One region of the Marinobacterium sp. NO-S09 genome, then DNA from elsewhere that is predicted to be linked to it. Evidence: predicted binding sites of a transcription regulator. Region 1 holds the regulator's gene; each other region holds the start of a gene.

What was found. Region 1 encodes FNR, which switches genes on or off when oxygen is low (the NO sensors DNR and NnrR bind a similar motif). Its sites were predicted from a motif close to TTGATNTANATCAA; they were not measured.
Region 2: O3C79_RS05230 (histone deacetylase family protein) is a predicted target of FNR. The motif match lies at 1,921-1,934, and genes of this name have one in related genera.
Region 3: O3C79_RS08255 (HP1242/YdcH family protein) is a predicted target of FNR. The motif match lies at 1,745-1,758, and genes of this name have one in related genera.

What each region holds. Positions count from the first base shown of each region.
Region 1 covers NZ_CP168954.1:2,742,515-2,745,792, reverse strand. Annotated here, with positions in the region: gene O3C79_RS12760 (alpha/beta hydrolase) at 1-770, opposite strand, end outside; gene O3C79_RS12755 (adenine phosphoribosyltransferase) at 788-1,330, opposite strand; gene fnr (fumarate/nitrate reduction transcriptional regulator Fnr) at 1,520-2,293, opposite strand; gene hemN (oxygen-independent coproporphyrinogen III oxidase) at 2,400-3,278, opposite strand, start outside.
Region 2 covers NZ_CP168954.1:1,101,708-1,104,985, forward strand. Annotated here, with positions in the region: gene O3C79_RS05225 (sodium ion-translocating decarboxylase subunit beta) at 1-825, shown strand, start outside; gene O3C79_RS05230 (histone deacetylase family protein) at 921-1,844, opposite strand; gene O3C79_RS05235 (response regulator) at 2,162-3,278, shown strand, end outside.
Region 3 covers NZ_CP168954.1:1,753,139-1,756,416, forward strand. Annotated here, with positions in the region: gene aroA (3-phosphoshikimate 1-carboxyvinyltransferase) at 1-1,113, opposite strand, end outside; gene O3C79_RS08250 (methylated-DNA--[protein]-cysteine S-methyltransferase) at 1,197-1,718, opposite strand; gene O3C79_RS08255 (HP1242/YdcH family protein) at 1,824-2,063, shown strand; gene O3C79_RS08260 (ABC transporter ATP-binding protein) at 2,267-3,278, shown strand, end outside.

The DNA.
Region 1 (3,278 bases):
GTGACCGTTTCCATGGCTTTACTCAGGTCGGGAACAACCTGATCAGCGGTCCCTGCGATCACCAGGGTTGGTAGTTGGGTGTTCTGCAAGAGGCTGGGTGTGTGATGTGAAGGCTGGTCCGAGTAGTAGCTGACAAAGGTGTCTGCATTGACCTTGGCATCTTCGCAGTAGAGGAAATCGACAGGGTCGGGCAAAGGGTCCGTCGCCTGGTTTTTAGCCTGTTGCAGCAGGGGCGCCAGTGGCTGGCCGTACCGTTGTGCATAGGACTTTGCTTCGGCTTCTGCATTCCAGGTCATGGGCGCGAGCAAAACCTGTCCCATCAAGGCAGTGCTGTCGGTTTCCTGTGACAGCAGGGCAGCCTGATTGCCCCCACGGGAGTGGCCCAACAGCAGGATACGCTCAGCGCCCTGAGTTTCAAGCCACTCCAGCCATAGTGCCAGTTCTGCAACGGCGTCTTCGTGGTGGTGTGTATGCGGCGTGGAGCAGTCATACATGCCCTTACGATCGCTGACTCCCAGGCTAAGCGTGGGAGCAAGGCTGGCAATATCATACTCGGCCAGAGTGCTCTGCAGAGCACTGACCAGCTCCATGCGCCCATGGGCCAGGGTGCCGTGGGTGATCAATACCAGGCTGCGGCCGGTCAGATCGTCTTCTCCGGCGGATTCCAGGTTGGCATTCAATACCAGGTCCTTGTGGGTCAGCTGGATATTCTCTGCCTGTGCAGCGGTGGCACACAGCAGTGTGGTGGCGAGAGTCGTGACCAGACGCATGGCGGCTTCTCCTTGAATTAGAGGCCTTCGTAAGCCAGCAGGGAATAGACCGGAATACCCAGCTCCTGAATGCGGGTGGACCCCTGCAGGTCGGGCAGATCAATCAGGGCGGCTGCTTCAATAACTTCAGCGCCGAGTTTATTGATCAGGGTGCAGGCGGCCAGCAGAGTGCCACCGGTAGCAATCAGATCATCAAACAGCAGCACACGATCGCCGGCCTGCAGGGCATCGCTCTGCATTTCAACAGCAGATGTGCCGTATTCAAGCTCATACTCCTGATGAATGGTTTCACCCGGAAGTTTGCCTTTTTTACGCACCAGTACCAGTGGCAGGTTGAGCTGGTAGGCCATGATGGAGCCGAACAGGAAGCCGCGCGCATCAATACAGGCGATGTGGGTGATATCGCTGTCGACATAGCGCTGGATAAAGGCGTCAGACACCATGCGCATGGCTTTGGGGTCTTTGAAAATCGGGGTGATATCTCGGAATACTACGCCGGGTTCTGGCCAGTCCTGCAGTGAACGGATAACGGACTTTACGTAAAACTCATCGTAGGACATAGAAATTCTCCGAGACGGACAGGCTGTTGATATAACTCAATGCTGCGGTCGCAAAATACAGGTGTAATGAGGGCGTTGGGTTACACATTGAGATGGCTACTTCATTGTGCAACTTGGGCACAGTCCTCTGGACTGTGCCTTTTTTATTTGGGCGTCCGCTGCCCGCTTTCTGCAAAAGCCATTATCGGCTCAAGATGTCTTTTCCTTGGAGTGGGGGCACTCGTCATCCTGGGCTTCACCGGACAGACGGTACATCTCTTCAAGGTTGGTCAGCTCAACTTCCTTGCCATCCACGCGCATCAACTCCATTTTCTGAAAACGCGTAAAGATACGGCTAACGGTTTCAACGGCCAGACCCAGGTAGTTGCCGATTTCATTACGAGACATGGACAGGCGGAAGTTGGACGCCGAGTAACCACGTGCCTTGAAGCGCTGGGACAATTTCAGCAGGAAGGTGGCAACGCGCTGTTCCGCATTTTTCTTGGACAGCAGCAGCATCATTTGCTGGTCGTCACGCAACTCCTTGGACATGCTGCGCAGCATCTGGCGACGCAGTTCAGGCAGTTGGCCGGACAGCTCATCCAGGCGCTCGAATGGAATTTCGCACACGGTGGTGGTTTCCAGCACCTTGGCAGACATGGGGTAGTTTTCGGCATCATAGCCGCTCAAACCCACCAGTTCTCCAGGGAAGTAAAAACCGGTGATCTGCTCTTCACCCTCGTTGGTCAGGGTGTAGCTCTTGATAGAGCCGGCACGGATGGCGTAGACGGAGCTGAAGGGCTCGCCCTGGTGAAACAGATGCTCGCCTTTTTTCAGGGGACGGCTCTTGTCGATAATGTCGTCAAGGCGGTCAATTTCTGTCAGTTCAAGTGAAACAGGCAGGCACAGAGAGCTGAGGCTGCAGGTTTTACAATGAACTTGCGGCAGACTATGGAGCTTTCCCTGAGATTTCCAATCGGCCATGAGGGGGTTCCTTTCTGATCTGGAGTTACAACGCGATGGCAATTAGCCGCATTATGTAACATTTCCCCCCATGGGTGAAGGTTTTCAGCCCTCCCTGGCCGGTGTATCAGATAATACGCGAAAAGTTGTTGCTCGGTTGCTGTTTGGGGATGTAGGCGTCAAACGCCATACAAATACGGCGAATCAACAGGCGGCCGGCTGGCGTTACGCGAATGTGGGTCGGGCTCTGCTCAATGAGGCCATCATTTTCAAACTGGGCCAACTCGACCTGCTCAGCGTCAAAGTAGTCGTCAAAGGTCACGTCAAAGGGGGCCAGAACCTCTGCCTTGTCCAGCTCAAACTGACAGATCAACTGGGTGATCACTGCCCGACGGATATGGTCATCCGGCGTCAGGATGACACCACGCTTGACCGCATGCTCCTGCTGGCTGACACCCTGCGTGTAGGCGGAAAGATCATGTTCGTTCTGGTAATACACATCGCCAATCTGGCTGATGGCCGATACGCCCATTGCAACCAGGTCACAATCAGAGTGCGTCGTGTAGCCCTGGAAGTTTCGGTGCAGCTTGCCCTGTGCCTGGGCGATGGCCAGTTCGTCGCCCGGCTTGGCAAAATGGTCCATGCCGATATACACGTAGCCGGCGTCCAGCAGCCGCTGGATTGTCTGTTGCAGAATATCGAGCTTGGTGGCGGACGAGGGCAGGTCTTCTGCGCGAATGTGCTTCTGTGAACGGAAGCGGTCAGGCAAGTGTGCATAGTTGAACACCGAGAGTCGGTCCGGACTCATGTCGATCACGGTATTCAATGTTTCAGCAAAACTGTCGGCGGTCTGGTGTGGCAGGCCGTAAATCAGATCCATGTTGATCGATTTGAAGCCCAGCTCACGGGAGCGCGTGAGGATTGCCTGCGTCTGTTCCGTTGGCTGTACCCGGTTCACGGCTTCCTGAACCTTAGGGTTTACATCCTGAACACCCAGGCTGATGCG
Region 2 (3,278 bases), 1.6 Mb from region 1:
ACGCTGTTCCTGGGCGCGGCCGCTCAGTTCGGTATCTTTGCTACCGTGCTGGGTGCCGTGGCATTGAGCAGCTTTGGCATTCTGGACTTCAGCATTCAGGACGCAGCGGCTATCGGTATCATCGGTGGTGCTGACGGTCCGACTGCGATCTATGTGGCGAGCCTGCTGTCTCCGCACCTGCTGGGTGCCATCGCTGTGGCAGCTTACTCCTACATGGCGCTGGTACCGCTGATTCAGCCGCCGATCATGCGTGCCCTGACCACCGAGTCCGAGCGCAAGATCAGCATGAGCCAGCTGCGTCACGTATCCAAGGTCGAAAAGATCATGTTCCCGATCCTGCTGTTGATCCTGGTAGCCATGCTGCTGCCGGATGCGGCACCGCTGCTGGGTATGTTCTGTTTCGGTAACCTGATGCGTGAGTGTGGTGTTGTGGACCGTCTGAGCGATACCGCCCAGAACGCACTGATCAACATCGTCACCATATTCCTGGGTCTGTCCGTTGGCTCCAAGCTGTCTGCTGACAAATTCCTGGATGTGCAGACACTGGGTATTCTGGTGCTGGGTATTGTTGCCTTCGGTATCGGTACCGCCTGTGGTGTACTTATGGCCAAGGGCCTGAACAAGCTGCAGGGCGGCAACGCCATCAACCCGTTGATCGGTTCAGCAGGTGTATCCGCAGTGCCTATGGCCGCGCGTGTTTCCAACAAGCTGGGTCTTGAAGCCAACCCGCAGAACTTCCTGCTGATGCATGCCATGGGTCCGAACGTGGCCGGTGTTATCGGCTCGGCGGTTGCGGCAGGTGTGATGATCAAGTTTGTCGGCTGATACAGCGACAGAGAGTTGAACTAAAAACGGAGCCCCAGGGCTCCGTTTTTTTATGACTGTTTACAGGCGGCAACGAGAAGAAAAGAAAGGCCGGATCAGAAACCGGCCAGTACTTCCAGGTGTGCCTGCACACTGAATGCCAGTGCGACCGGGTTGTAGCCTCCTTCCAGCACGGACACGATGCGGCCCTGTGAGTGGCGCTCGGCCACGGCCTTGATCACCTTGGTTACCTGGCGGTAGTCCTCTTCATCCAGGTTCAGGTCGGCCATGGGGTCTTCCTTATGCGCATCGAAACCGGCGGAGATGAAAATCATGTCCGGTTTGTGCGCATCCAGTGCCGGTAGCCAGTGTTCTTCCACGGCGCGGTGGAAAATATGTGGCTCGGTGTGCGCTGCGATAGGGCAGTTGACGATGTTGGGGCGGTCGATCTGGTGGTAGCGCTCCGGGTAATAAGGGTGCTGGAAGGTCGAGCAGACCAGTACCTCGGGGCGGTCCTTGAAGATATCCACAGTGCCGTTGCAGTGGTGAACATCAAAGTCGAGGATGGCCACACGTTGAATATCGGCCTGCTGCAGTGCATGAGCAGCGCCAATGGCCACATTGTTGAACAGGCAAAACCCCATGGCGAGGTTGTACTCGGCGTGATGGCCGGGTGGGCGCACGGCACAGAAGGCATTATCGGCCTTGCCGGCAAGCACGCGGTTAACCGCCAGAATAACGCCGCCGGCAGCAAGCCGTGCAGCATTCATGCTGTCAGGGCACATGGCGGTATCATCATCGGTATAGACAATGCCGGAGCCGGGTTGCTGGGCATCCAGACGCTTGCTGTGCAGCTGATGGTGTGCCAGCGAGATCTGTTCTTCGGTAACGGGTACCGCCGTGATCTGGTCCAGCTGGTCAATCAGGCCAGTACGTTCCAGCACCTTGTGAATTGCTGCCAGGCGAATGGGGCTGTCCGGGTGTTCAGGACCCAGGTTATGCAGCTGGCAGTCCTTGTGTGAAATCAGGGCCGTAGTCATTGTCTTTATTCTTCTCCTCGTATTGTCGACATTCTAGAGGAAAACGGCAGGCAGGCGTGTTAGGCGTTGGTATTAATTGATGCGGGTCAGTTCGTTGCAGCGCAAAAATTGATCGACATCATAAACGCCTACCCGGTGATTCTCTATAGTGAACCCACAGCATAGAACTGTCTTTGATGCCGAGCATGCTCACCCGATGCTCGGCGTTTTTTTGTTTGTGTTCCCCGAGTCTTCTGCGCCCGTACCTCCCTCTGTATACTGTTACCAACCCCGCCCGAGAAGGGTTCCCAGCGTTTGGTAATAGGTAAACAGCCACAGTGGCGTCCAGGACAGTCGATTACTCTAATAAAAGCGTACTCCTGATCGATAGCAGCGGTAACCTGCGGTCGACCATCTACTATATGCTGCGTGAACTGGGCGTCAAAAATCTCCTTGCCACCACTGTGAACGACAAGGTGCTGACGCTGATCCAGGAATCCTCCTACGACATTATCTTACTGGGCCATAACAGCAGCGACTCGGTGACCGGTATGCAACTGCTCGAAGAGGCACGTTACCGGGGCTATATCCGGCCTACCGCCGGCTGGATCTTCATGACCAGTGATGCGTCCCAGGAAGTGGTGTTGCATGCCATCGACAGCCGTCCTGATGATCTGTTGACCCGACCGTTTACCATCGACGAACTCAAAAGCCGTCTTGACCAGCTGGTTCTGCGCAAGCAGGTGTTGCGTCCGGTAGAGCAGTCCATCGAAGTGGGTGACCTGGAAGGCGCCGTTATCGCCTGTGACGATATCCCGCGTCATGACAGTAACTACGACTATGCCTGCCGCCTTAAAGCCAGTCTGCTGATTCAGTTGAAACGTCCCGACGAAGCCTATGAGGTGCTGGAACCCCTGTTCTGGCAGACGCAGGACAAGGAGATTGGTCTGGTGATGGCGGAAGCTTTGGCGGCTATGGAGCGGCTGAGTGAAGCAAAAGAGCTGTTGGGTAGCCTGATCGAAAACTTCCCGTTGCTGATCTCGGCCTATGACCTGCTGGCCAGGGTGCATGAGAAAAACGGTGACCTGGATGATGCGCGAGATATTCTGAAACAAGCTACGTCCAAGTCACCCTTGGGGATTCCCCGCCAGATGGAGCTGGGGCGAGTCGCGACTCAAACCCGTGTTCTGGATATGGCTGAAGGGGCCTACCGCAAATCCATTCAGTTGGGGCGCAGCAGTTGCTACCGTTCTCCTGAACCCTATCTGCGTCTGGCGAATATTCGCCGTCTGGAAATGCTGGATGCTGATAACCGTCGTCAGATTGATCTGCGTAACGACTTTGACACGGTACTGAACAACGCCGAATTTGCCTTCCCAAGGGATAACACGCTCAAGGTGCGCTCCAACCTGCTGCGAGCCAAGATCTGTGAAGACTTGGGAGAAGCTTCCCAGG
Region 3 (3,278 bases), 990 kb from region 1:
CGGCGTGATCTCAATGAAATCCTCACCCTCAACCACATCAGCACCGACCTTGCGCAGTTCGGTTGCCATGGCGCTCAGGCGGTCGGTTTCCTTCACACGCCAGTTGTACACGTTGCGAATCGCGGTGGGGCCGTCTGCAAACAGGGCAGTAGTGGCAATGGTCATGGCGGCATCGGGGATCGCATTCAAATCCAGGTCCACCCCTTTGAGCGTACCCTTGCTGACTTCAATCCAGGTCGGGCCGTAGCTGACCTCGGCGCCCATTTTGCCCAGTACTTCGGCAAAGGCCTTGTCGCCCTGAACGCTGTCGGCACCCACGCCGTATACACGCACGGTACCGCCGGCAATGGCCGCTGCAGCCAGGAAGTAGGATGCGGAGGAGGCATCGCCTTCCACCATCACCTCACCCGGTGAGCGGTAGGTTTGACCCGCCTCGATGACAAAACGCTGGTAGTTCTGGTTGTCCACCTCAACACCAAACAGCTTCATGGTGTGCAGGGTGATGTCTATGTAAGGCTTGGAAACCAGTTCACCATCGACATTGATCACCAGGTCTCCCTCTGCCAGAGGCGCAGCCATCAACAGGGCTGTGAGGAACTGGCTGGAAATATTGCCACGAATACTGACTTCACCGCCTTTGAGGCCTGCGGCCTGAATCTTCAGCGGCGGGTAGCCTTCTTCACCCAGGTATTCCACCTGAGCGCCCAGGGGACGCAGGGCGTCAATCAGATCGCCAATGGGGCGTTCGTACATGCGCGGTTCACCGGTCAGAGTGAATTCGCCTTTGCTGGCACAGAGTGCGGCACAGAGTGGGCGCATGGCCGTGCCGGCATTACCCAGAAACAGCTCCAGAGCAGCGCTGGCATCAAAGGCCCGACCCAGCCCGGACAGCGTGCAGCTGCGGCGGTTTTCTGCCAGCTCGTAGTCTACGCCCAGCGCGCTCAGTGCGTTGAGCATATGCCGAACATCATCACTGTCGAGCAGGTTGGTGATGCGGGTTGTGCCTTGGGCCAGGGCCGCAAGCAGCAGAATACGGTTGGACAGGCTCTTGGAGCCCGGGATCTGGACTTCACCGCTGGCGTGGCTCAACGGCTGCAGGGTCAGGGTTTCCATCTGTGGCAGCTTCACTTGTATACGCAGGTCGTGGGCTGCATAAGCTACCGTTATTCGGCGCCAAGGTCGAGACTACTTGGTGCTTAACCGACCGCTTCTTGCGTCTGAACGCGGTACAGCTCCGGTTTGGCTCCGGGTTGCAGCTGGATATTCTCCAGTTCCAACAGACGAATCTTTATATCGAGGCCACCGCCATAACCGGTCAGTTCACCGCTGCTGCCAATAACGCGATGGCAGGGAATGATGATGGAGATGGGATTGCGGTTGTTGGCCAGGCCCACAGCACGAAATGCCTGGGGACGGCCTACGGCACGGGCAATGTCGCCATAGCTGCGTACTTCACCGTGAGGGATTTGCTGTAGCGCAGTCCAGACTTCGCCCTGAAAGGGAGTGCCGACCGGGTTCAGTGGCAGATCGAAGTCGACCAGTTGACCGTCAAAGTAGGCATTCAGCTGGTCAACACAATCGCGCAGTACGGATGTAGAGGGCGCACTGTCGCCGGGCGTTGCGCGCACACCAAAATCCAACCGGCACAGCCCGTGTTTATCGGCTTGCAGGGTGAGGGGGCCGACAGGTGTGTCGGTCATGATATGGGTATGAATCATGGCAGCTCCACGGCTCTAAAGCTTGGTTGATGGGGGTCAATGCCAGTGACCCTTAACTGAAGCATAGTGAACTCAAGAAGCGACAACAACCAAGGAACAGCCTCTATGAGCATTGAACATCACGATCTCGTCCATGAACTGCCGGAATTCCGTGACCAGATCCACCAGCTGAAAATGGAAAATGATCACTTCGCCAAGCTGTTTGACGAATATCACCAGCTGACCAAGGACGTCGAACGTATGGAAGCGGAAGTTGAGCCTGTGTGCACCAAGACAGAAGAGATGTACAAGCGCAAGCGCCTGCAGCTGAAGGACGAACTCTACAGCATGCTGCGCGACAACTAAGGTCAACAGCATTCCTTTGCTTATAACACCCGCTTTTGCGGGTGTTTTTATATGTGGCAGTGGCGTACATTGAAAGCATCAGTGGGGCTGGTTTGATGGCCGGTTTCAGTTATCGCTTAAGGGCGCCCCGAACCGCGAAGCAGACAAGACATTCATTGCATTGCCGGGTCGGATATCGAGGCGCTTTGTACAAGGAGTACCCGGTGTCTGTGACTGCACCCTCCCGTTATACCTGGCGTTATATTTTCCATATTGCACTGGAACACCGCCGCGAGCTTGTTCTGGCCAATCTGATTGCCATTATGGCGGCGCTGATGAGTGTGCCCCTGCCGCTGTTAATGCCGCTGCTGGTGGATGAGGTGCTGCTGGGGCAGCCGGGTGTTGTCGTGGCAACCGTGAATGGCTGGTTCCCCGAATCCTGGCACGGGCCACCGTTATACATAGGCGCTGTACTGCTGCTCACGGTAGTGTTGCGACTCTGTGCACTGGCGCTCAACGTCTTCCAGGCGCGCCAGTTCACCATTATCTCCAAGGATGTAATCTACCGCATCCGTGCCGGGTTGCTGGAACGGCTGCAGCGGATCTCCATGGCCGAGTATGAAACGCTGGGCAGTGGCAGCGTGGCATCCCATTTTGTCACCGACCTGGATACTGTGGACCGCTTTGTCGGCTCGTCGGTCAGCCGCTTTTTGGTGGCGGTACTGTCCATATTCGGCACTGCCATCATCCTGCTGTGGATGCACTGGCAGCTGGCCTTGCTGATTCTGTTCCTCAACCCCTTTGTAATCTGGTTGACCATGTCGGTGGGCAAGCGGGTCAAGCACCTCAAGGCGCGCGAGAATTCCGCCTATGAGCTGTTCCAGGCGGCGCTGACGGAAACATTGGATGCCATACAGCAGATACGTGCCAGCAACCGGGAAAAGCACTATCTGCAACGCCTTGTCGACCATGCGCTAAAGGTGCGTGATCACTCCACCAACTTCGAGTGGCGCTCGGATGCTGCCAGCCGGCTCAGTTTCATGCTGTTTATGGTCGGGGTCGATCTGTTCAGAGCCGTAGCCATGCTGATGGTGGTGTTTTCTGATCTCTCTGTTGGTCAGATGATGGCGGTGTTTGGCTACCTCTGGTTCATGATGGGGCCGGTGCAGGAAGTGTTGGGCATGCAGTACGCCTGGTTTGGCGCCCGGGCCGCGCTTGAGCGTGTAAACCGTTTGC